Regions from separate parts of the Paenibacillus sp. YAE3 genome, predicted to be linked through region 2. Evidence: riboswitches for the same ligand, from Rfam matches in the RefSeq annotation. Region 2 holds a riboswitch; the other holds the start of a gene.
The links. Region 2 has a riboswitch for cyclic di-GMP ahead of AC27KL_RS23855 (isopeptide-forming domain-containing fimbrial protein). Riboswitches for the same ligand answer to the same signal wherever they lie in the genome.
Positions count from the first base shown of each region.

Region 1: linked by a shared signal. The riboswitch ahead of AC27KL_RS01995 (S-layer homology domain-containing protein) and the one ahead of AC27KL_RS23855 (isopeptide-forming domain-containing fimbrial protein) in region 2 are both predicted to bind cyclic di-GMP.

Region 1 covers NZ_BAAIYF010000001.1:433,426-448,438, forward strand. Annotated here, with positions in the region: gene AC27KL_RS01995 (S-layer homology domain-containing protein) at 1-1,901, opposite strand, end outside; cyclic di-GMP riboswitch class I at 1,938-2,033, opposite strand; gene AC27KL_RS02000 (peptidase) at 2,442-3,689, shown strand; gene AC27KL_RS02005 (hypothetical protein) at 3,945-4,121, opposite strand; gene AC27KL_RS02010 (extracellular solute-binding protein) at 4,185-5,747, opposite strand; gene AC27KL_RS02015 (carbohydrate ABC transporter permease) at 5,799-6,683, opposite strand; gene AC27KL_RS02020 (ABC transporter permease) at 6,677-7,654, opposite strand; gene AC27KL_RS02025 (helix-turn-helix domain-containing protein) at 7,900-10,191, shown strand; gene AC27KL_RS02030 (N-acetylglucosamine-6-phosphate deacetylase) at 10,433-11,671, opposite strand; gene AC27KL_RS02035 (glucosamine-6-phosphate deaminase) at 11,780-12,565, opposite strand; gene AC27KL_RS02040 (sugar phosphate isomerase/epimerase family protein) at 12,617-13,504, opposite strand; gene AC27KL_RS02045 (Gfo/Idh/MocA family protein) at 13,629-14,564, opposite strand; gene AC27KL_RS02050 (Gfo/Idh/MocA family protein) at 14,567-15,013, opposite strand, start outside.
Region 2 covers NZ_BAAIYF010000015.1:57,332-66,593, reverse strand. Annotated here, with positions in the region: gene AC27KL_RS23860 (isopeptide-forming domain-containing fimbrial protein) at 1-2,980, shown strand, start outside; cyclic di-GMP riboswitch class I at 3,188-3,286, shown strand; gene AC27KL_RS23855 (isopeptide-forming domain-containing fimbrial protein) at 3,510-7,592, shown strand; gene AC27KL_RS23850 (DUF4062 domain-containing protein) at 7,662-8,846, opposite strand; gene nadE (ammonia-dependent NAD(+) synthetase) at 8,975-9,262, opposite strand, start outside.

The sequences.
Region 1 (15,013 bases), on a different contig from region 2:
CCGCTTTGAATCGCGGCCTGTACGGATGGCTTGGCCCAATCCCGAACCGATCCGGCGTCCTTGTATCCGGCGAGGAGATCGCTTTGTTCGTCTTTACGAAGGCCTGCCGCATTCGCCAGCATGACCATCATTTCCGCCCGGGTGATTGGCGCATTCGGCTTGAACAGGCCGCCTTCATACCCTTTGATCCATCCCGCTGCCGCCGCCTGCTCGACCGAGTCGGCCGCCCAATGCCCCTCAGGGACGTCGCGGAAGGAGCGGCGATTCTCAGGCTGCTGCGCATCCAGCCCGGCGGCTTGAACGAGCATCTTGGCGAATTGCGCGCGCGTCACCGGCTGCCCGGGCGCAAACGCTCCGTTTTCCATGCCGTTCACGATCCACCGGGAGGCCAGCACTTCCACTTCCGCCTTCGCCCAATGGCCGTTCATGTCCTTAAAGGATGGCGCATACAGGAAAATGCCGTATAAGCCCGACTCTTGAACCTTCGCGCGTACCGTTTTCCACAACGCGTCGACCGTTCCCCCGCTGTATACCCAGCGTCCCGCGCTTTCGTCAAAGCGGTAAATGCCTGCGCGGTTTGCCGCATCGGCATTTTTCAGCGGCTCATCCAGCTGGAAGGTTAGCGCAGCGGATTTCAAAGGTTTCGTGTCCGCGGTCCACTTCCACGCCACGCCGGTCCAGGTCATGCCGCTCGCGAGACGGTCGGACGGAAGGCTGCCGATTTTTTCAAGCGTAATCCGGGTATCGGAAGCGAACGCTCCCTGGCCGAATTCAAGCTGGAACGCTTGCCCCTTCGCCGCCACGCCTCCTTTCGGCCCGATAACGATGCCATCAGCCGGTATGCTTCCGGTTCCGCTGCCGTTTGCCGGCGTGGCTTCCGTTTTTTCGGTCCGGATAATATCTCGGCTAACCAACGTTCCGTTGTTGACGAATGTCAGCTTCTCCCCGTTAAAGCCGATAAAAGCGGTAGGTTTCGTCAGGCCCAAACTGAAGATTTGCCCGCTTTTCAGATCGGCTGCCCGCATGATCGCCGCATCGCCGGAAGCTTCCAGCCAGACAGCCGTTCCGTGGGAGATACTCATTTCTTTATACTCGCGTTGCCCTTCCTTGGCCGGCTTCGTCAAATCGACCGGTTGCGGGCTGTTGCTGCTCATATCTATGTAGACGTACTTCCCGTTTCCGTCCAAATCTTTTTGTTTCCATAAAATTTCTTCGCCGTTATATACAAAACGCTCCACATATTCGGTATATGGCAGGTCGACGATTTTGTTATGTTTGCCCGCGGCGACGTTATATTCGTATAAATCTCCGTCTTCGCCGCCTTTGTAGACAACGCGTCCGTTCTTTATCACAGGATCCCGGCCTCGCCCCAAATCGGTTAACTCTCCAGTTGCCAAGTTGTACAAGGTCATCGTATAGGAAGGAAACGTCTGCCAGACCACAAAATCGCCGTCCGCCAGCGGCGCGCTGTTTTGTCCCGTATTTTTGTTCAGCTTGGTTTCGGTTTTCGTGCTGACATTGTAGCTGTATACGTCCCAGTTCAAATTGTCGTCGGTGCCGCTGTCATTCCGCTTATCGATCCAAACGACGACCGCTTCCCCTTTGCCGTTGATCCCGACGGAAGGAGAATCGGTCAATTTTCCATGGGTCGTGATCGCTTGGCTTTGTCCGGTTTTCGTATTCCCGTAAAAAATTTGCCCTTTCAGCTTGGCGCTGTTTCCGCGCCATACCGCATGTTCACCCGAAATCCGGATGTTTGCGCCGCTAATCGATAACGGGGACATTTCGTCCTGATAGGTGAATACGGTTTCCGCTGAGACCCGCTGTACCTCCGGAATGACTCCCCCCAGCAGTCCTGCCGCAAGCAGAGCTGACATCCATTTTTTAGTGCTACCCCTCATGTTTTTCCTCCTTAAGACAGCAAAAAACCAAGCACCATGAGCAACCCGGCTGTCAGTCCATGAATAGGCTTCATGGAGTAAGACCCGTGGCTTTGCGTCCCCGACTTTCGTACGGGTTTGCCTTTGTTCAAGCACCTGGTTTAGCGCTTTCTGCGTAGTTCTTTGAATCTATTTTTAATCAGAATTATATAAATAGTTACAAAAAGTTACAATATGTAATGAAATATATGGTTCTTAGAACCTTAATTTTCGTCATTCAACATTGCACAATTGCGTAAACAAAAACATTTTTATTTCTTCTAACAGGAAGAAAACCAACCGCAGTTCACCACGCAAACCATCTTGAACTAAAAAAGGCCAGGTGCCGGTTTTTTTTGAAAACAGCCGCTTATGCAACATTTTGTGTTAACGTCCCGTCTGGAACGGTGAAAGGCATGCATCATTTTCCAATGAAAGGTTTGGCAAAAGTATTTCGGAAATGAGCTGCCGACTGATAACCAAAACGTTCGTACAAGCTCACGTATATAGGAGGAATGACAGATGAATAAAATGTACAAAGTGCTCGCGACCGCATCCATTTTGGCTCTGGCAGCCATGCCCGTGGCGGCAAACGCGCAGCAGCTCCCTGCCCAAGCGGTGCAAAAGGGAAACGCCAACAAGCAAACCGACGTCAAAAACGTTCCGGCAACCTGGGGACAAATCACGGATTTCGTGCAAGACAAATCGGATAAATTCATTACCGTGACCGGACGCGGACTCGCGCCGACCGATCAGGACGAAATCATCCTGGCCATTACGCCAAAAACGAAATTCATCGACGCCAAAGGCAAAACCGTTCCTCTGCAAAAAATCATCGACGGGCACAAAACCGTCAAAGCTTTCTACAGCCCGAACATCACAAAAAGCCTTCCGGCCCGCGGAACCGCGCTGACGCTGGTCGTTCAGGACCAAAGCTTCTCGGCTATCGACGGTAAGGTAACCGAGGTAAGAGACGGCCGCATTTTGGTAAAAGGCACTGACCTTTACAACAAACACGACGAGGAAATTTGGCTGCATTTCGCGGATAAAGCAACGATCATCGATCAAAACCGCAAAGCCATCGCCGCCGGAGACATCAAGGAAGGCATGAGCGTGAGAGCATTTTACGGTCCGGCCGTTGCAATGAGCCTTCCGCCGCAATCCGGAACGAATTACGTGATCGTGAACACGAACATGGAAGACGTCAATCCCGGGGAGGTTAACGAGTTGACGGCAGGGACCGCAGGCGTCATTACCGACCAAAAAGACGGCAAAATCACGGTCATCGGCCAACCGCTGGAAAAAGGCGGCGTCAACTATGTCGTGTTGTCCATCGACGACAAAACGCAAATCGTCGATGAAGACGGCAACAAACTGACCAAGGATGCGCTCAAAACGAGCGGCCATGTGGAAGCGACCTACAGCGCCGTCATGACGCTGATTTATCCCGCTCACACCCATGCAGACAAAATCGTGGTGAAAAAAGCGGAAGCCGTCAAAATCGAAGGCACCGTCATGCCGTCCGACCGCACATCCAAAGATCAAGTGTACGTGAACGTCGGTTCCGATAATTCCACGGCAAACGACGTGATCCTGAACATTTCGAAGGATACGACGATCATCCCGCTGATCGGCGGCGACACGGATCTTCGCGCCGGAACGAAAATCGTCGCGTTCCATTCGCCGATCATGACCAAATCGCTGCCGGGTATCACAAGCGCCGAGGTCGTGATCGTGACGTCGGACAAAGATACGGTGCAGCCTAAATAAGCAGCATCATCAACGCACGAAAACCCGGCCGATTCATCAGAAGAATCGGCCGGGTTTTTTGGTATGCGCGGACATGAGGGAACAGACCGTATGCGGACATAACCAGCGGACGTTTTTTTTACCGACCAAAATCTCATGTATGATCATCAAAGACCATCGATCGCCAACGATGTTCAATGTCTGCAATACGCCGCCGTTCTCAAGAACGGTAACCTCCGAGCCGAAGCCTGCATAGATGGAGGCAAATTCCAGGAACTATTTCTTCGTAATCATCCACGTCACGCCGAACCGGTCAATGACCTCTCCATAATAAGCGCCCCAGGGCTGAAGGGCAAAAGGATATTTGCTTTCCCCGCCGAGAGAATCGATGTAAAAATTCGCCTGGCTTTTTGCATCCTTCGATATCAGATAAGCGTTCATTTGTGCTCCCATAAAAAAAGACACCCGGCTTTCGGCCAGGTGTTTCATGGAATCGGCGCGAAATTCACGTCCCTCCTACTTATTTTCCAGCTTCGTCTCCTCTACTCTTTTCAGCGCCGCATCGTACGTGTCGATCAGCTTTTGCACGCCGAGCCCGTTGATTTCTTTTACGTATTGGTCCCATTCGTTTAAGCTTCTTGTGCCGAGGACGAATTTAGAGAAGTTTTCTTCCCTGTATTTTTTCACGGCCTGCCCCGTGACCGAAAGCACCTCGTTTTCCTCGTCCGTAAACGCCGGTTTCGGCTGCATCGCAGGCGGATCATATTTGACGGCTTCCTCGTAAGCCTTTTTCAAATCCGGCGAAAACAGCGACAGATGCGCGTTAAAGTCGATCCAGGTGTACGTGCCGCTCGTCTGCAGTCCGGTCTGCTTCCGCATTTCCGTCACGTCGGTGAACTCGGGTTTGAATTTTTTCTGCCCGTTTTCCTCTGTATACGTTTCGCCTTCTTTGCCCCAGCTGCTTAACGTCCGCCCTTCTTCGCTGTAGAAAAAGTCCATGTATTTCATGATGTCGTCTTTATGCTTGGAGGTCGACGCAACCGTCAAACCGCCCTCAAGGTAGTGGAAATAAGGATTCTGCGGTTTCTGGCCCGGCAGCCCGGACGGTGGCGCCATAAACTGCAGGCTGTATTCCGGATTGTCCTTGCGCATGGCGTTGTTGAAAAAATCGACGCGGCTGATATAGTCGATCGTAATAAACGACTGGCCGGTGGACATGACGTCCTGCCACTGCTTCGTCTGGATCGAGAGAAAATCCGGCGGAATCAGCCCTTCCTTGTAGAAGGTGTGCCACATGCCGACCATCGCCTTGTAGTTGTCCTCCGTCGGTCCGAACTTCCATTTTTTCTCGTCAAAGTTGTAATAGACGTCCGTGCCGCTGCCGAAATTGGTCGTCAAATTCGCCATCATTTCATCCGGGATTTGGCCGAAGCGCATGGAAAGCGGATAGCTTTCCGGATAAAGCTCCTTCAGTTTTTTGAGGGCTTGATGCAGCTCTTCGTACGTTTTGGGAACGGCAAGGTTATGCTTTTTGAAAACATCCTCGCGGTAGAGCCAGATCATCCGGTTCGTTTCCCCGAAGCCCTGGTTCGGGAACATATACATTTTGCCGTCGGCGGACAGCGCCGCTTTCGCTTCTTCCGGATATTGCTCCATCCATTTTTTCAGGTTCGGCATCTGGTCGACATGGTCCAAAATGTTTTCCAAAGCCCCCTGATCGCCGTATTTGTTGGAATCGCGGCGGCTCGACATATACATCAGGTCCGGCAGGTTGCCCGAGGCCATGACCAGGTTAAGCGTATCGCTCAGCTTGCCGGACGGCGTTTCGACGTTTAACGTCACGCCCGTTTTGTCTTTGATCCATTTCCAAATCGGCCAATCCTTGCTGTACGGAAAGGTTGCGTTGTTATCCAGAAGCGCCGAGAGTGTGACCTCGCTTTTCGATGGCGCCGCAGGTTCGGTCCCGCCTTTCGGTTCCGCGGCCGGAGTTTCCTTTCCCGTGCCCGAAGTGCAGCCGGCCGCAGCAAGCATCAATACGAGCAGCGCCGCCAAAATCGTATACGACCGTTTTTTGCCCATGTACATCCCCCTTGAATTCTTTTTTCGTTCCGAAAGCAAAAGCCATGGATGTCAGCCTTTGACCGCGCCGATCATGGAACCCTTTACGAAATATTTTTGCACGAAAGGATACAGGATCAAAATCGGCAGCGTCGATACCATGATCGTGGCGTATTTGAGCGAATCCTCGACCACCAGGTTATCGCCGCCGATCTGCGTGACCTGCCCGGAGCTGACGCTGCCGGCCAAGACGAGATTGCGCAGCAGCACCTGCAGCGGAAACAGCTCCTGACTCCGCAAATAGAGAAGCGGATACAGGAAGTTATTCCAGATGCCGACGGCGTAAAACAGCGAGATGGTGGCAAACACCGGTTTAGATAGCGGCACGATGATCCGGAAAAAGATCCCGATATCGTTCAGGCCGTCCATCCGCCCCGATTCCTCCAGTTCTTTCGGAATGCCGCTGAAAAACGTCCGCATCAGGATCAAATTCCAGGTGCTGACCGCGCCCGGCAGCACCATGCCCCAGATGGTATCCACCAACCCCAGCGAACGCACGACCAGAAACGTCGGGATCATGCCGCCGCCGAAAAACATCGTAAACACGATTAAAACCGTAAAACCTTTATGAAACGTCATGTCCTTGCGCGACAGGGCGTACGCCCCCATCGATGTCACCAGCATGGCAATCGCCGTGCCGAGCACCGTATAAAGAATTGTATTCCGGTACGACGTCCAAATTTTCGGATCGCCAAGGACCAGCTCATACATCCGAAAATTCCAGCCTTTCGGCCAGAGCGTGACTTCGCCTTTCATCACGTATACGTCTTCGCTCAGCGATACCGCGAGCATATACACGAAAGGATACAGCATCACGGCGGCAACCAGCAGCATGATGAGCGTATTGACGACCGTGAAGACGCTGATGCGGCGCCGGCCGCGCCCCAAAGTTACCATAGGCTCGTTCCTCCCAACCGCCGGCTGATGTAATTGGCCGAAAAGATAAAAATAAAGCTGATGACGCCCATAAACAGGTCAATCGCCGAGGCGTAACTGAAATTGCCCTGCTCCATGCCGACCCGGTACACATAGGTGCTGATAATGTCGGCCGTGCTGTAGACGGCGGGATTGTACATCAGAAATACTTTTTCGAACCCGATTTCCAGCACCTTGCCGATATCCAGGATCAAAATGATCATGATCGTCGGCGCGATCCCCGGCAGGGTCACATGCCACAGCTTTCTCCACCTGCCCGCGCCGTCGATGCCGGCCGCCTCGTACAGCTGCGGGTCCACCGCCGTCAGCGCCGCCAGGAAAATGATCGTTTCCCAGCCGATATGCTGCCAAATTTCCGACAGGACGTAGATCGGCCGGAACAGCCCCGGCTCCATCATGAAATTGATCGGCGTCCCGCCCAGCGCGGTAATGGCATGATTGACGATGCCTCCCGTCGGCGACAGGAACATGATGACCATGCTGGCTACGATGACGTTGGAAATAAAATGCGGCAAATAGCTGAAGGTCTGCACCCATCGTTTGAATATGGCGTTTCGGACCTCGTTCATCAGCAGCGCGAGAATGATCGGCGCCGGAAACCCGAAGATCAGCTTGTAAAGCCCCAGCAAAAACGTGTTTTTCATCAACACCCAAAAGTCCGGGTTGCTGAAAAACATCCGGTAATACTTCAGGCCGACCCAATCGCTCGCCCAGATGCCCTTAAAGACGTTGTAGTTTTTGAACGTGATGACCAGTCCGAACATCGGCGCGTATTTGAACACCGCGTAATAGATCAGGCAGGGCAAAAACAGCAGCCATAAATATTTGCTCCGCCGGAATGCCCGCGCGATTCGCCCCCTTTCCGGGCGGGCGCGGGAGCGTCCTTTTAACGCTGTGCCGGCTCCGGGCAAATTTGTTTCCGCCGTTTTCATGTCCCTTCCGCACCCCCTTTTCGCCAAGTCGTATTTCTTTTTGCCTTCCTGTACGACAGCATAACGGATGCCCCTGCGGAAAATAAATCGGCAAGTTTGCGGCGCCATCCCCTTTTTTTCGGGTGAGTGGAAAGGTTGTAGAGAATCCTGAAAAGGTGAATATTGTGTGAACGCGAAAATAAACCTTATGATAAAGTCACTGTAGGCCGATATTTTCATTCACCCTTCGGGAGGCGGGCCTATACTTGCATGGAGGTGTCGACCTGATGTCGTTTGTGCTGATGAAGAGAAGGTTTGGCTTTTCCACCTTGTTCACCAAGCTGCTGTCCGGTTTCCTCGCGGTCATTTTGCTGCTCACCGCCTTCAATCTCGTTTCCTTTTTTTATTTGAAAGGGCAAATCCACCGGGAGATCGTGAAATACAACGAGCTGGCCATGAACCATGCGGCCTCGGGCTTCGAAAACCAATTCCGGCTGACCCGGGAGATGGTGCTGGGCTTGAGCCAAAACCCGGAATGGATGACGTACGTAAACCAGCTGCGCCAGGTCAAGCGCAATCAGGCATACGGCTACGTCAACGACGTGATCGGGGAAATGAAGCGGCTGTATGGGAACCCTTTTTTGGGGATGGACAATTTAATCATCTATTTTCAAAAGGACGCCTATGTCGTCGAAAAGGACGGGACGAGCAGCGCAAAGGCGATGTTCGGCACGTATTATGCAAGCCCGTCGTACCCGCCGGCTTTTTGGGATGAGCAGTTCGGAAAGCGTTACGCGTTCCGGGTATTTCCCGCGGCGGCGTTTACGGAAAACACGGCCGGATCGGTTCGCTCCAAGGGCAAACTCATGCCCGTCGTCATCAAAATGATGCCATACAAGGATATGTATCTGGTGGCCACGCTGGATGCGGAACGGCTCGCCCGGAACCTGCAATCCGCCATGAGCGGCAGCTTTTATATTTTGGATTCGGATGGTCGCCCGCTTTATGCGCCTGAAGCCGGATCCGACGCGGGTCTGCTGCCTGCCCTTCATACGTTTGACGAACGGCATTCGTTCGTGCAGACGAAAGACGCGTACTATTTTTACCGGAAAGGAACCGACACGGGGTTCATGTATGTCAGCCGCGTGCCCGTCCAAAGCATCTCCTCCCAGCTTCTGAATTTGAATCTCGTGCTGCTTTCGCTCCTCGGCATCGTCGGCCTGCTGATCGTGTTGACGTATGCGTTCAGCCGCAGGGTGCATCGCCCGATCCGCATCATGGCCGATACCCTGCGCGCCGACGAGCCCGAACCGGTGCAGGGACCGTTCAAGGAAATCGAGCTGATCAGCCGGAGGGTCCAGCATTTGCGCTCCACCCATCAGCGGATCTCCAGCGATTTGGCCCGAAAAAATTCGCTGCTGCGCCATTACGCCTACACCAACCGCCTGAAAAACATCCATATGAACCTGAGCGAGCTGAAGGAGCTGGCGGATGTCAGCATGCCATACGTCATGGTCGCATACCAGATTATTTTCAAGGAAGCCAGCGCCGAGTATCCTTTGGTGCAGGAAAAAGGGGCCTATTACATGCGGGAATACGTCGACCAGATTTGGCGGCAGGTGTATCCGGACTCCGTCACGCTCCAAACCGAACCCTGCCAGATTTTGTCCATCGTTTTCCTTCCTGATGAAAACGCGGAAACCTCGGCGCAGCTTCGGCATCTGCAGCAGGTGTTCGACCGGGACCGCAGCTCCTACCTCGTCACGATGGCGGAAAGCCCGGTACAGCCTGCGGGAGCTTCATTCACGGCGGCGCTCGCTTGCGTGAACGGCATGCTGAAACAGCGGAAGCTTCGGGATGAAACCCAGTGGATCCGCCCGGATAGCGCCGCGCCCGGCAAAGACGCCCGCTGCTTCAAAGCCACATGGGAGCAGGAGTTCCACAACCGGGTGCTCAGCGGAAGCGACGACAGCATGCAGGAATGGATCGCGAAAAGCTTGGGTGTGCTCGAGAAAAAACAGGCGGCGGCCATCGAATACCGGCGGTTCGCCAAAGACGTGGCCGACGAGCTCGACAAGCTGCTGCGCAGCCAGAACCTGCATGCAGAATTTGAGGCGGCGGCGGTTCCGGCGCTGGAATCGACGCGGCATTTCTACAGCCCGGGGCAATATGAGGCCTGGTTCGGCAGCCTGCTCGGCCCAGCGCTGGAACTGATCCGGCGCAAAACGGAAAACCACGACCCGATCACGTCCTTCGTCATGACCTATATCAATGAGCATCTGGATGAGGACATCAACCTGGATATGATGGCCGATAAGCTGAATATCACCTCGGGGTACCTGTCCACCTATTTCAAGGAAAAAACCGGGCTCAATTTCAGCGATTATTTGAACGATCTGCGCATCCGCGCGGCCAAGGACATGCTGCAAAACCTCGATTTGCGCATCCAGGACGTCGCCGCCCGGGTCGGCTACCACAACGTCAATTCGTTTATCCGCATGTTCAAACGGCATGCCGGCATGACGCCGGGCGAATTTCGGAAGAAATACGCTTCCTGACGGGTTTGTTTGTCCGTACCCGTTCAACAAACCGGCGAAGCAAGTTATACCCGCGTCCAAGAAGACAGGCGGCAATTGGCGCGGCTGCTTCTAAGGCAAAAAAGCACCACCGCGAAGCGCAAAAGAAATGGCGGCCAAGAACGATTTTCTTGGCCGCCGTTTTGAATTTGGTTACGTCGTTTTGAATTGAAGATGAGGCTACGCTTTCTCCTGTCGGCATGGCTTGGGGGCCGTTTTCACATCATTTTGCCTCCGGGGCACGACGAAACATCCGTTTCCCTCGCTTATACGTCTCCAGCATCCGGATTTCCCCCTCGTCCAGCGTAAACACGGCGAGGTCCGCCGGTGCGCCAGGCTGCAGCCCGGCGCCGGTCTCCAGCTTCATCAGCTTGGAAGGCGCGGTCGAAGCCATGTCCCAAGCTTCCCCGAGGCTGCAAATTCCGCAGGACCGCATATGCGCGATGCCGGCGGTCAGCGGCAGCGCCGATCCGGCCAGCAGCGCCGGCTGGCCGGCAAGATGCAGCCGCCCCTGTTCGGTTAGCGTGACATGACCGCCGACGGGCGTATCGTAGTTCCCGGGCGGCATGCCGCCAAGGCTGACGGCGTCGCTGACGAGAATCAGCCGGTCTCCTTTTACCTTCCGGGCGACCTTCAAGAAGGCGGACGGAAGGTGGAAGCCGTCGGCAATGACGCTGGCCCACAGCCGGTCATCCGCCAGCTGATCCCAAATGTAGTTGGGATGGCGCGGCAGCACCGGATGGGCGCCGTTGCCGAGGTGCGTGGACAAGCTGGCCCCGGCTGCGGCTGCGCGCCCGATTTGATCGGCGGAGGCGGCGGTATGGCCGATCGCCGCCACAATGCCTTGTTCGGCGCAGCGGGCGATAAAGGCTTCGGCCTCCGGCCATTCCGGCGACAGCGTGACGATCCGGATGCGCCCGCCGGCCTCCTGCTGCCACGCTTCAAGCTGCTTCAGGTCGGGCGCCTTGACGAAGGCCCGGTTGTGGGCGCCCCGCGGCCCGTCTTCGGGGGAGATGAACGGGCCTTCGAGATGGATGCCGGCTATGCTGTGCGCCCCGCCCAGGCCGCCTTCCCGCTCCAGCCGGGAGCAAACCCGATCAATGACCGCAAGCGCCCGTTCGATCGATGCGTCGGAGCCCGTAATGACCGTCGGATAAAACGAGGTGACGCCTTCGGCCCACAGCCTGTCGATCAGCGCTTTTACCGTCTCCTCCGCCAGGTCCGGCGCGTTCATGTCCAGTCCCCCGTAACCGTTGATTTGCAGATCGACAAGCCCCGGGGCGATCCACGGAAGGCTTTCGACTGCCGGCAGGTTCACCGCGTTTAACTCGAAATCCGCTGCGTCAATGCTCTTGCATTCCGCGATGACCCCTTCCCGGATGCGAACCGCAACCGGCTCCCCCGTACGGTAGTGCCTCCCGATCAATTCGAAGCCGGACGTCGCCATGTTCGATCTGACCATCCATGCACCGTCTCCTTGCTTCATAAGTTTGGATAAGACAAGAAAAATTTTATGTTCCAGGCGTCCTGCGTCCTAATCTGCCAGCTTTCCTCCGTCGCGCGAATGGCGTCAATGCGGCGCGACCGGCGAGGAATCCCGGTCGAGGTACATCCGGCAACCGGCATGCGTTCTCAGGATCGAAGCCGGGCAAGCCGTCGTCATCGGCCCTTCCAGCGCGCCTTGTACCGCGCAGCGTTTGGCGGCTCCGGGCACGATGCAAAACAGCCTTTCGGCCGACATTAGCGCCGGAACGGTTAACGTCATCGCGTACTCCGGCACGTCCTCGAATTTAGCAAAACATCCGTCGTGAACCTGCTGCTCCCGGCACCTATCATCGAGTTTGACCTGTTTTACAAGCTCGGGATCGTTAAAATCGGCCACCGGCGGGTCGTTAAAGGCAATATGCCCGTTTTCGCCGATGCCGAGGCAAACGATATCGAGCGGGGCTTCCCGCAGCAGCGCCGCATATCTGGCGCATTCCTGCGCCGCTTCGGCGGCACCGTTCAGCAGGTGAACCCGTCCCGGGCGAACGCGGCTGAACAGCCTCGTCGTCAGGAAATGGCTGAACCGCTGCGGCGCATCCGGGGAGAGTCCGATATATTCGTCCATATGAAAGGCCGTTACCCGCCCCCAATCGATGCCCTCCTCCCGCACGAGCGCGTCGAGGAATTCGTTCTGGGAAGGCGCGGCCGCAAAGACGATCCGTACGGCTTCCTGCGTATTCAGTTTTTGCCGGATCGCCTCGGCCGCTTCCGATGCGGCAGCTTTGCCCATCTCGTCCCGGCTGGCATATTGATGCACGCGCAAACGGCCCGCCGTCCATGATCTTTCAGGCGATGGGGCATTGGCATTCATCGATGCACCCCTCCTCTCATCAAATCATCGTTTTCCGAAGCAGCCCCGGCATCAACCGACGCGCTGCCCGTGCTGCTGCAGCAAGCCGAGGAAGCTCTCCAAGCACTCCTCCGTCGCCTCCTCGCCTCCGGCGGAAAAGGCATATCCCGAAGGACGCTTCAGCTGCTCTTCGCTCAGCTCGGAAGCCAGCCTGTAATGCGTCTCGACGACAAGCCAGCCGTCGTATCCGTCCTCCGCCAGTCTGGCAAGCAGCCGGTCATACCCCACCTCGCCCCTGCCGATGGCGACCGCTTCGGTTTTGCCGTTCTCCCGTACGGCATCCTTGACGTGGATGTGGCAAATTTGGCCTTGCAGCGCTTCGTACCCGTCCGGGTAAGGCGTTTCGCCATCCGGGTCCCACAGATCGTTGCCCGGATCGTATAGAGCCCGGATCCGCGGATTCGCCGCCTCGCTTACGAGCGCAGCCACCTTGGTTCCGTTCGTCGCATACACGGAAGGATCGGCTTCCAGGGCAAGCTGGACGCCGAATTCCTCCAGCACCGGGACGGTATGCCGCAGCTCGCGCACGATGCCCGGAAAAGCCGTGCGATAATCGTCCCGGTTCGCCCAGAAGCTGAAGCCCCGGAGAATCCCCGTACCGAACCTCCGCGCCAGTTCCGCGTAACGGCGGAGCATGCGGTGATGCGCGGCGACCTCCTCCTTGTTATGCAAATTGCATTTAAACACCGGCGTGGACAAGCCGCACACGCTTAGACCCGCATCGCGGATCATGGCGGCAATCTCATCCAGCCTCCGGTCGCCGAGCCGGTGAAGCTGCTTGCCGTCGACCGAACGCAGCTCCAATCCGTCCAGCCCGTACCGTTGGGCGATCCGGATGGCATCTTCGATGTTTTGCGAAATTTCATCCGTAATGACTCCGAGCTTGAATCCGGCCATCATCCAATCGCCTCCTTTCTTTTTCCGGCAGCCAATGATCCTATCAACATCCCTTATTTCTCCGACAGCCGGAAGGTTTATAAGTTGATTTCATTCCTGCCGTCCGCCTGTCTTGATGCGCCCGCTTCTATCCGTTCCGCTTCGCGAACGAGACGCGCAAAGGAACGGATTTCCCTGTTGCCCGGCTTTCGTTCGCCGCTTCAAGAAAGGCGATCACTTCGATCGTTTCCTCGATATCGAGCGGCGGCGTTTTCGTTTGGAACATGCGGACGACCTCTTCCAGCATGCTGGCGAAATAAGGCTTCTGCGCGGCATAGACATCGACGTATTCGGTTCCCTGCTCGCGGTGAAGCAGCGCCCCGAAACGCCGGTTCCCTTTGCGGTTTCCGCGGATGGTGCCGATCCGTCCGTCGGCCCAGACGCCGACCGCCAGATCATGGTCCTCATTGGCCGTCACCCGCACCTCCGTGCAGCCCGGGCCCATGCAGCGGTACAGCATATCCGCCATATGAATGCCGTACCAGAAAAAGCCCGGCTGGGTCGGCTGCAGCTCCATCGGGCCGCAGCAGTCCGCGCCAATGATTCCGCCTTGATCGCCTGCGCGGACGGCCGCGTCCAAATTTTCCGCCCAGCGGACGGAAGAGCAGCTCATGATCGGCACCCGATGCTCGCGGGCGAGATCGGCAATGGCGCGCGCATCCCGGCTGCTGACGGCAAATGGCTTATCGATAAAGACCGGTTTCCCATACGGGGCCACGGCCGCAAACTGTTCCGCGTGAATCCGCCCATCGACGGTCAGCAGCAGGATCGCATCCGCTTCCTCGGCTACCTCCCCGATGCTGCCTGTCATGCGCACGCCAAAGTCGCCTTCGATTTTGGCGGTGAAACCCGCCACCCGATCGATGCTTAGCGGAAAATCGGGCGAACCTCCCGGAAAGGCGACGGTCACCCGCGCTCCCGGAACATGATGGGGATGGGCCGGATCATTGAGCATTTCCGCAAATAAAGGGGCATGAGAGGTATCCAGGCCGACCATGCCGATATTCAATGTTTTCGGATCCATGTTTATGCGCCTCCAGGCTGTAGTCTCACTTCCCTGCCGGTTCGGGCGGACTCGTAAATGGCCAAAATCAACTCGACCGATTTCCGCGCCTCTTCCCCGGATATGAGCGGCTCCCGGTTCTCCTTCACCGCTTTGATCAAGTCGTCGATCAAAATATAATGCCCGTCGGCCGAAATCGCGCGCGGGTCGTCGTAGCCGTCGGCGGTTCCATTTTTGGCGCCGATCGGCGCCGCATCGCCATCCACCGTTTTCCACACTTTGAAGCCGCTGTCCCCGTAAACGATCGAGCCGTGTTCCCCGTGAATTTCGAACCGCGCTTCCTGGCCCGGATTCACCGTCGTCGCTCCTTGAATGACGCCATAAGCGCCGTTTGCGTATTTCAGCACGGCCACGGCGGTATCTTCCACTTCGATGTCATGAATGAGCGGCGACGCGTAGGCAAACACGCT
Region 2 (9,262 bases):
GAGAATACCGAAAAAAGCGAGGAAAGGGCTCCAGTACGTATTAGCATGCGTAATGGTAGCCTTTATGACTACAAGCGGAATCTTGCCTTCTATAACATATGTAAAGGCTGAGGAAACAGCGTTTAATTTTAACGCTACTGATACCTATTTAAGTGTTACAGATTACAAAGGAAAGCCGGGTGTATGGCTCTTACAAATTGATGGCAATAACCCTTCAGCGGGGGTCAAGTTTGAGAAACAGTTACCTTCTACTGTATCGACGATTGATTCTATAGCCATGTCTAAGGATGGAACGCAGCTCTATGGAATAAAGGCTGAAGATAATACATTTTTTTATAAAATTAAAGAAGATGGAAATGTAACTTTAGAACCTTTATCTATGCCAAATGAATTAAAGACGTTCAAACCCCAAGGCGGAGGGGCCATTGATCCAATTACGGGGAATTATGCTGTATTTGTTAGGGACGTGGCACAAAAATTATCACGAATTGTTTTGATCGACCCCAATACGGGGACTGTAACCGATGGCAGTATGAGTCCCAATAACCGAGTGAACTTACGCGATATCATCTTTGATGATCAAGGAAACATCTATTATATTGACGCGACAAATGAAGAATGGGTTCGATATGATCGTGGTACAGGTCAAGAAACCGTTTATGGGCGAGTCGGAAATATTCCACTCACAACTCCTGGATACGGTGCGGGTTTAAGCTACTTGCCTTCGAATGAGCTGCTTATCGTGTTCACACAAGGAGATCTCTTTGCCTCCAATCCGAAGGATAATATGGCTAGACATCTTGTGCAAATACCGGATATCAATTTTCTTACGGATGCTACTTCTGCCGTGTTCCCCAATTTTTATACAGATTTGAAGGCAGAGAAGTTTGTGAATGGAAGCAAAGAAATAAGTTCTGTTAAAAGAGGCGACGTGATCGAATACAAGATCGTCGTTAGCAATGCAGGAAACATGCCGGCTGACAACGTCGTATTGACGGACATCATTCCAGAAGGAACCGAGTATGTTGCTAATAGCACGAAATTTAATGGAAATGCCATTAGTGATGTTAACGGTCAAAGCCCGTTAGTCACAGGGTTAAAGATTAAATCTTCTGCGAACAATGCGAACGATGGCGTGATACTTAATGGTCAAGAAAATGCGGCAACCATTCGTTTTCAAGTACGAGTAAAAGATGATGCTGCATTTGATACGAAAATCTTAAATACTGCAACAGTAACCTCATCAGAGGGAAAAATTCAATCCAATGAAGTTGTAAGCAGCGTGACTTATCATGCTCCAGCGTTGGAATCGAAAAAATCCGTAGTTATTAAGGAAAAGGCACCAGGGAACCTGGACGCGCAGCATCCCGAAGTAGGGGATACACTGCTGTATACCATTGAGACGCGAAACACGATCACAGACAGTCTGGTGAAAAACCTCGCGATCTCCGATGCGGTTCCTGCGGGACTGCAATATGTCGCGGGCAGCCTCATTGTGGACGGAGAATCTGTAACAGATGCCGAAGGAGACGACAAAGGTCATTATGCCAATGGAAAAGTGACGGGACAATTCGGAGATGTGACCGATACGGATTGGCATACGGTTCAATTTGGGGCCGTGGTACAGCCTGGACAAGCGGGTAAAGATATTATCAATATCGCGACCGTAGGTGGCGACAATACCAGCACGCCGGACAGACCGCGAGCAGAAGTGGAAGTGTACCCACGGAATCCACAGATTGAATCTGAGAAGTATGCAACAAATAGCGTAAGCAAGGCCACTTATGAAGTCGGGGACACGATCACCTATACGATTCGTGTAAGAGGCGTGGTCAACGATACGTATCTGGAGAATCTGACGATTACGGATACATTGCCTGCAGGCTTGAAATACGTGCCGGACAGCTTAAAGGTGGACGGTGTATCGGTCACCGATGAGAACGATAACGATGCCGGTTATTCTGTAACGGGCGAAGTGTACGGCTCATTTGGCAATGTGAAGGGCATGAACTGGCATACGCTGGAGTTTAAGGCTGTCATTCAACCGGGACAAGGCGGTCAGACGATCCAAAATACGGCGCTGGTTGATGGCGACAACATCGTTCAACCAGGCGAACCAACAGAGAAAATTGTCGTTGAGCCGGAACCGCCGGTCAATCCTCCAGTAGATCCTCCGGTTGACCCGCCAGTAGATCCGGATCCACCAGTGGAGCCACCCGTTGACCCGCCGGTCGATCCAGTGGATCCAGTAGATCCACCGGTTACTCCACCTGTATATCCGGGAACAGATCCTGGAACAAGCCCGGGCACTACACCGAATCCGGGAACGGGAACGGACCCGGTAAAACCAAATCAGGTACCAAGCGTGCCTTCCTATAATACGGAGACGACGATCAACACGCCGGCGACCGGAAAAATAGAAGGTACGGACGCGGATGGAGACAAGCTGACGTATACGAAAGGAAACGATCCGAAGCATGGTACGGTAACGGTGAATCCGGACGGAACGTGGGCGTATGTACCGGAGCGCGATTATACCGGCAGCGACAGCTTTACGGTGACGGTGAGCGACGGCCGGGGAGGCACGACAACGTCCGTAGTGACGGTCAATGTAAGGGGAACTGAAACTGGAACAACCGTTCCAGGAACCACCCCTGAGCCAACGAATCCGGGAAGCGGAACGACACCAACGAATCCTGGAAACGGAACAACGCCGTCGAATCCTGGAACAGGAACAACGCCAACCCATCCTGGAACCGGAACGGCTCCGGATGCGGGCGACGGATCGGGCTCTCCGTTTGGAGATAACGGAACCGTTGCTGGGGAGTCTGGAAAAGCTCCTTCGCCAGCGGACCAAACGGGAACGCAGTCCGGCAACAAGCTGCCGAACACAGCTACGAACGTTTATAACTTAGGGTTCCTCGGATTGATCATTCTGTTTGCAGGATGGTTGTTCTGGAGAAGAAATAAAGTGCAATAACGATCTCTCAAGAAGAAACATCTTTCTATACGAAAGGTGTTTCTTCGCTTTATAAGAAAGTCACAATTTTCACAAAAACGACAAATGGTGAGGAAAATACTAGAAAAATGAGACTAAAGAACCTAACTTATGATTCTTTTATATTATATTTTTAGATATATACTATATTTTTAGATATATATTAAATTTTTGATTACATACAAGATCGTACGATCAAGGCAAACTCATTGAAAAATGAGGACGCAAAGCTAAAGGGGCTAACGTATTTGCTGTAAAGAGCGAATGCTATGCCAGCCAGTTGCCGAATACGACGGACAACTCCGTCTATTAGCGTTTGCTTGTGGATGGGGTTTTTTCTTTTCCAGATATTTAAAATTTTAATTATGGATAGTCGAGGGGTTATGCCTTGTCTATAGAAGAGATGAATAAGCGAGGAGGAGAGGCTTTGACCAAGAATAATACATACTTATCCTAAAAGAACGAGAGTACCGGCGTGATTTGGAAATAACAACGATTGGGGGGAGAGGAATTGAACCTTACCCGTACGGTAACTAGAGCAAATGTGGTAAAACGTCTGTTTATTCAATTTAGTGTATTTTTGGTCGCTTTGAGCGGTTTTTTTCCATTGAACCCGGTGCAAACGGAAGCCGCGGAGCTAAATCCCAAGGTATGTCCTACACCAGTAGCGTTGATTAATGGTGATTTTGCAAAGCCGGAGGGACCTGGTACCTATGATAACTCGGTAGCAGGAGGCGGTTATTACTATGCAGACACGGTTCCAGGGTGGCAAACGACTGATGTCTGGCGTACACCAAGAGGAATTATTCAAATCATGGACCCTGCCCGACCGAGCACGATACCACCAGATACTCCGAATAAGGAAAATCTTACGAGTAGATATGCTGAATTGAATGCTGATCAAAACAGTATGTTATACCAGGAATTACCGACCACACCAGGACAGACGATTTATTGGCGCTTAGATCACAGAGGATACAGTGGTGTGGATACGATGAGTGTGAATATTGGACCGGTTACGGCTGATCCATTCAATACCACACCAGAAATAATGAGAATTTCAACTGGGACTACATGGAAAACATATTCAGGGAGTTATACGGTTCCAGCAGGTCAAACAGTGACACGTTTTGGTTTTAAAGCAATTAGTACATCTACTGGAAAAGTGGCTTTCGGTAATTACCTTGATAACATTTTCTTAGGAACAGAGCCATGTGTAGTTGCAGAGAAGACTGTCTCTCCAGAAGGAAAAGTATACGCTGGCGATGTATTAACCTATGAAGTAACCATTAAAAACAATGGTGGAGATATTGCAGCCAATACCGTCTTTGAAGATGCGATTCCAGAAGGAACGGAATACATTCCAGGCTCGATAAGAATTGTGAACGGTCCGAATGCCGGGGCATTAACCGATACAGACGATCAAGACGCAGGGCATTTTGACGGGCAAAAGGTAATCATCAGGCTCGGCGATTTGCCAAACACGACTAACTCACCTGATGGAATTACCGTACAATTCAAAGTGAAAGCACTATCCAGCCATGCAGAAGGTTCTGTCGCCAATATAGCGACTATTGGCTACAAAAACTTGCTGACAGGTGGAAATGAAACAATCCAGTCCAATAATGTGACAACATCCGTCCAGTATAGAGAACCGCATTTAGAAGCTGAAAAAACAGCGGGACTGTTTAAAAAGGCGGACGGAAACACCGACGCCGCACATCCGGAAGTCGGGGACACACTGCAGTACACGATTCAGACACGCAACACGGCCTCCGATAGTCGGGTAACCAACCTGACGATCACGGACGAGATTCCAGCTGGTCTGGAATATGTCGCGGGCACGCTGACAGTTGACGGCGTGCAAGTCACCGATGACCAAGATGGCGACAAGGGCTATTTCGCTAACCGTAAAATCTTCGGTCAGTTCGGAGACGTTACCGATACCGCGTGGCACAAGGTGACGTTCCAGGTGAAAGTGCAGCCGGGGCAAGCTGGCAATGACATCCAAAATGTGGCTGTCGTAGATGGCGACAATGTCACCACGCCGAGCACGCCGAAGCAAATTGTCGAGGTTTATCCGCGTGAAACTTCGCTGGAGTCCACGAAAACAGCGAAGCTGTTTGAAAAAGCATCCGGCAACACCGACGCCACAAATCCGGAAGTCGGGGACATGCTGGAGTACACGATTCAAACGCGGAACAACATCAAAGATAGTCTAGTTAAAAATTTGACGATCACGGACGACATTCCGGCAGGTCTGCAATACGTACCAGGCACGCTGAAAGTCGACGGCGCTGCTGTCACAGATGCTGAAGGCGACGATGCAGGTCATTTCACAGACGGTAAAGTCTTCGCTCAATTCGGGAATGTGATGGATACCAATTGGCACGAAGTGACGTTCCAAGTGAAGGTATTGCCGGGACAAGCCGGCAAAGTCATCCGAAATATCGCTGTCGTGGATGGCGACAATGTCAACACACCTAAAACGCCGGAGAACGCAGTAGAGGTTTACCCACGAAAAACTTCGCTGGAATCCGCGAAAACAGCGGAACTGCTTGATAAAGCGGCCGGGAACACCGACACCGTACATCCGGAAGTCGGAGACACACTGAAGTACACGATTCAAACACGCAACACGGCCTCCGATAGTCTGGTAACCAATCTGACGATCACGGACGAAATTCCAGCTGGTCTGGAATATGTTGCGGGCACACTGACAGTTGACGACGTGCAAGTCACCGATGACCAAGATGGCGACAACGGCCATTTCGCTAACCGTAAAATCTTCGGTCAGTTCGGAGATGTTACCGATACTGCGTGGCACAAGGTGACATTCCAAGTGAAAGTGCTGCCGGGTCAAGCTGGCAAAAACATCCGAAACGTAGCTGTCGTGAATGGCGATAATATCACCACGCCAAGCACGCCAGAGAAAGTTGTTGAAGTTTATCCGCGCGAAAACGCTCTGGAGTCTACGAAAACAGCGGAACTGTTTAAAAAAGCAGACGGCAACACTGACGCCGCACATCCGGAAGTCGGGGACACACTGCACTACACGATTCAGACACGCAACACGGCCTCCGATAGTCGGGTGACCGACCTGACGATCACGGACGAGATTCCAGCTGGTCTGGAATATGTCGCGGGCACGCTGACAGTTGACGACGTGCAAGTCACCGATGACCAAGATGGCGACAAGGGCCATTTCGCTAACGGCAAAATCTTCGGTCAGTTCGGAGATGTTACCGATACCGCGTGGCACAAGGTGACGTTCCAGGCGAAAGTGCTGCCGGGACAAGCAGGCAAGAATATTATCAATATTGCGGCCGTCGAGGGCGACAATATTGGAACGCCGGACAGACCAAGAAATGAAGTCGAAGTTTATCCGCGGAATCCGCAGATTGAAACGAAGAAGTCCGCAGCGAATACAGTAAGCAAGGCCACCTATGAAGTCGGGGATACGATCGCCTATACGATTCGTGTAAGAGGCGTGGTCAACGATACGTATCTGGAGAATCTGACGATTACAGATACATTGCCTGCAGGCTTGAAATACGTGCCGGACAGCCTAAAGGTGGACGGTGCATCGGTCACCGATGAGAACGACAACGATGCCGGTTATTCGGTAACGGGAGAAGTGTATGGCTCATTTGGCAATGTTATGGGCATTAACTGGCATACGCTGGAGTTTAAGGCCGTCATTCAACCGGGACAAGGCGGTAAGACGATCGAAAATACCGCATTGGTTGAAGGCGACAATATTACTCAGCCGGGCACACCCACGGAAAAAGTGGTCGTTGAGCCGGAACCGCCGGTCAATCCTCCGGTTGACCCGCCAGTAGATCCGGATCCACCAGTAGAGCCACCCGTCGACCCGCCGGTCGATCCAGTAGATCCACCGGTTACTCCACCTGTAGATCCAGGAACGGACCCTGGAACAAGCCCAGGCACCACGCCGAATCCTGGAACGGGAACGGACCCTGGAAAACCAAATCAGGTACCAAGCGTGCCTTCCTATACTACGGAGACGACGATCAACACGCCGGCAACCGGAAAAATAGAAGGTACGGACGCGGATGGAGACAAGCTGACGTATACGAAAGGAAGCGATCCGAAGCACGGTACGGTAACGGTGAATCCGGACGGAACGTGGACGTATGTACCGGAGCGCGATTATACCGGCAGCGACAGCTTTACGGTGATCGTGAGCGACGGCCGGGGAGGCACCGTGACGTCCGTCGTGACGGTCAATGTAAAGGGAACTGAAACTGGAACAACCGTTCCAGGAACCACCCCTGAGCCAACGAATCCGGGAAGCGGAACGACACCAACGAATCCTGGAACAGGAACAACGCCAACCCATCCTGGAAAGGGCACGGCTCCGGATGCGGGCGACGGATCGGGCTCTCCGTTTGGAGATAACGGAACCGTTGCCGGGGAGTCTGGAAAAGCTCCTTCGCCAGCGGACCAAACGGGAATGCAGTCCGGCAGCAAGCTGCCGAACACAGCTACGAACGTTTACAACTTAGGGTTCCTCGGATTGATCATTCTGTTTGCAGGATGGTTGTTCTGGAGAAAAAATAAGGCACAATAACGGTATCTCTCAAGAAAAGAAGAAAACACCTTTCAGCGCGAAAGGTGTTTTCTTCGTTTTATTCTGAGCTTAATTCGAGACGGCGTCTTCTTCGGGTTGATTATTAATCCCTCCCAATAAATAAGCTGCAAACAAGCAGACGTCATAGGTTGGTGAATGCATTAGAGCATATTTAACATGTTCTTGATATTGTTCAAATTGTTCATCACCCCACCGATCTTCTAAGGGATAATGAAAGCACAATACGTAGGACCCTTTGGACACCGTAAAGTAAAGCATCTGATTTGCTTGATCATAATATAACCCGTTATCGTAATTTTTGAACGTATCCCCCACATAGGAATTGGGATCTTCCAACGAACGCACCAATCGATAACCGACATTTCCCTCGCTTTGGACTAATCGCATCTTGCCATTGAAATGTTGATAGAGGGTAATGCCACAACATCGCCGATACGTACCCAAAGTTGGCGCGGCATAATGACGACCTGAGTAAACGATGCGGCCGCCATCCAATTCATCCCTTAATATTGTAAGAAAGCGGGACATGTCATATATGTGTCCATCTTCAAGTAATGCAGTAAGCGAAAATACGGTACGCTGCAGCCTTGGGTAAGACTGAGCCAGTAAAAGCTGCTCTTGTATTTCATTTTCCTGTGCCAAGTACTTGTATCCGCGACGCAGATCATCGCTTAAATATTTCCGCAACCGCGAAAAGTATTCCGGATTCTCTATGTTGAAGGATTCAAAATATATTTTTTTATGATACAAATCCGTAAGGAAAAACCAAATATAAGGCTCTACGCCATGAGCATCTACATCAACTTGGGATTCAAGAAAGGGTAAAAATTCATCTTTGAACGATGCAAGGGGCATTCTGCCATGATCATTCCAGAAGCGGTCAATATACGGTTTGATCGTGGAAAAATAATGGTCCTTAATAAAATCGCTGACCAGTACGTAAATTTGCTTGTTTTCATTATATGCTTGCTCAAACTCAAGATGGGTGGTCGTTCGGTCTTCATTTTTGATATAGGCCCCTGATCGACGACCTATGAATAACAAGTAGACGTCAGAGGCCGATACCCGTTCTAGATATGTATGAATAGCGTCACGCCCAATAGGACCAAACTGGTGTTCAAAATTAATTACGCGATGATTTAGTTCTTCTAACGAGGTTTTTATTTCTAATCGCAGGTTTTTAAACTCGGGATCCGCAGCAGAACTTAGAAAAATCTTGGTGACTTCAGCCATCTGGACCTCTCCTCCCCTTGTTTTGCATACGCAGCCATATCTTAACCCGTCAATGCCAAGAGGGTGTTCCACCTCATCACCCTCTTGGCATTTTGGGATGTCACAGTAAGACCAATTTCTGCGTTTGACTACCTCCACCAAGTATCAAGCGGTTTGACTGGCAGGTAATGCTTGTGTTCGTTCATCTCGAACCGGCGTTCAATCCGCTCGGCAATATCGTCCGGAATGGCATGACCCGTTAAGTAAGCATCCATCATGTTAAACGAGAGACCAAGTTCGTCCTCTTCCAACAGTCCCGGCTTTTCATCGAGCAAATCCGCCGTTGGCGGCTTGGTGTAGATTCGCTCGTCTGCGCCCAAAAGCTTGAGCAATTCACGACCTTGCTGCTTCGTCAATCCGGTCAGCGGAGTCAAATC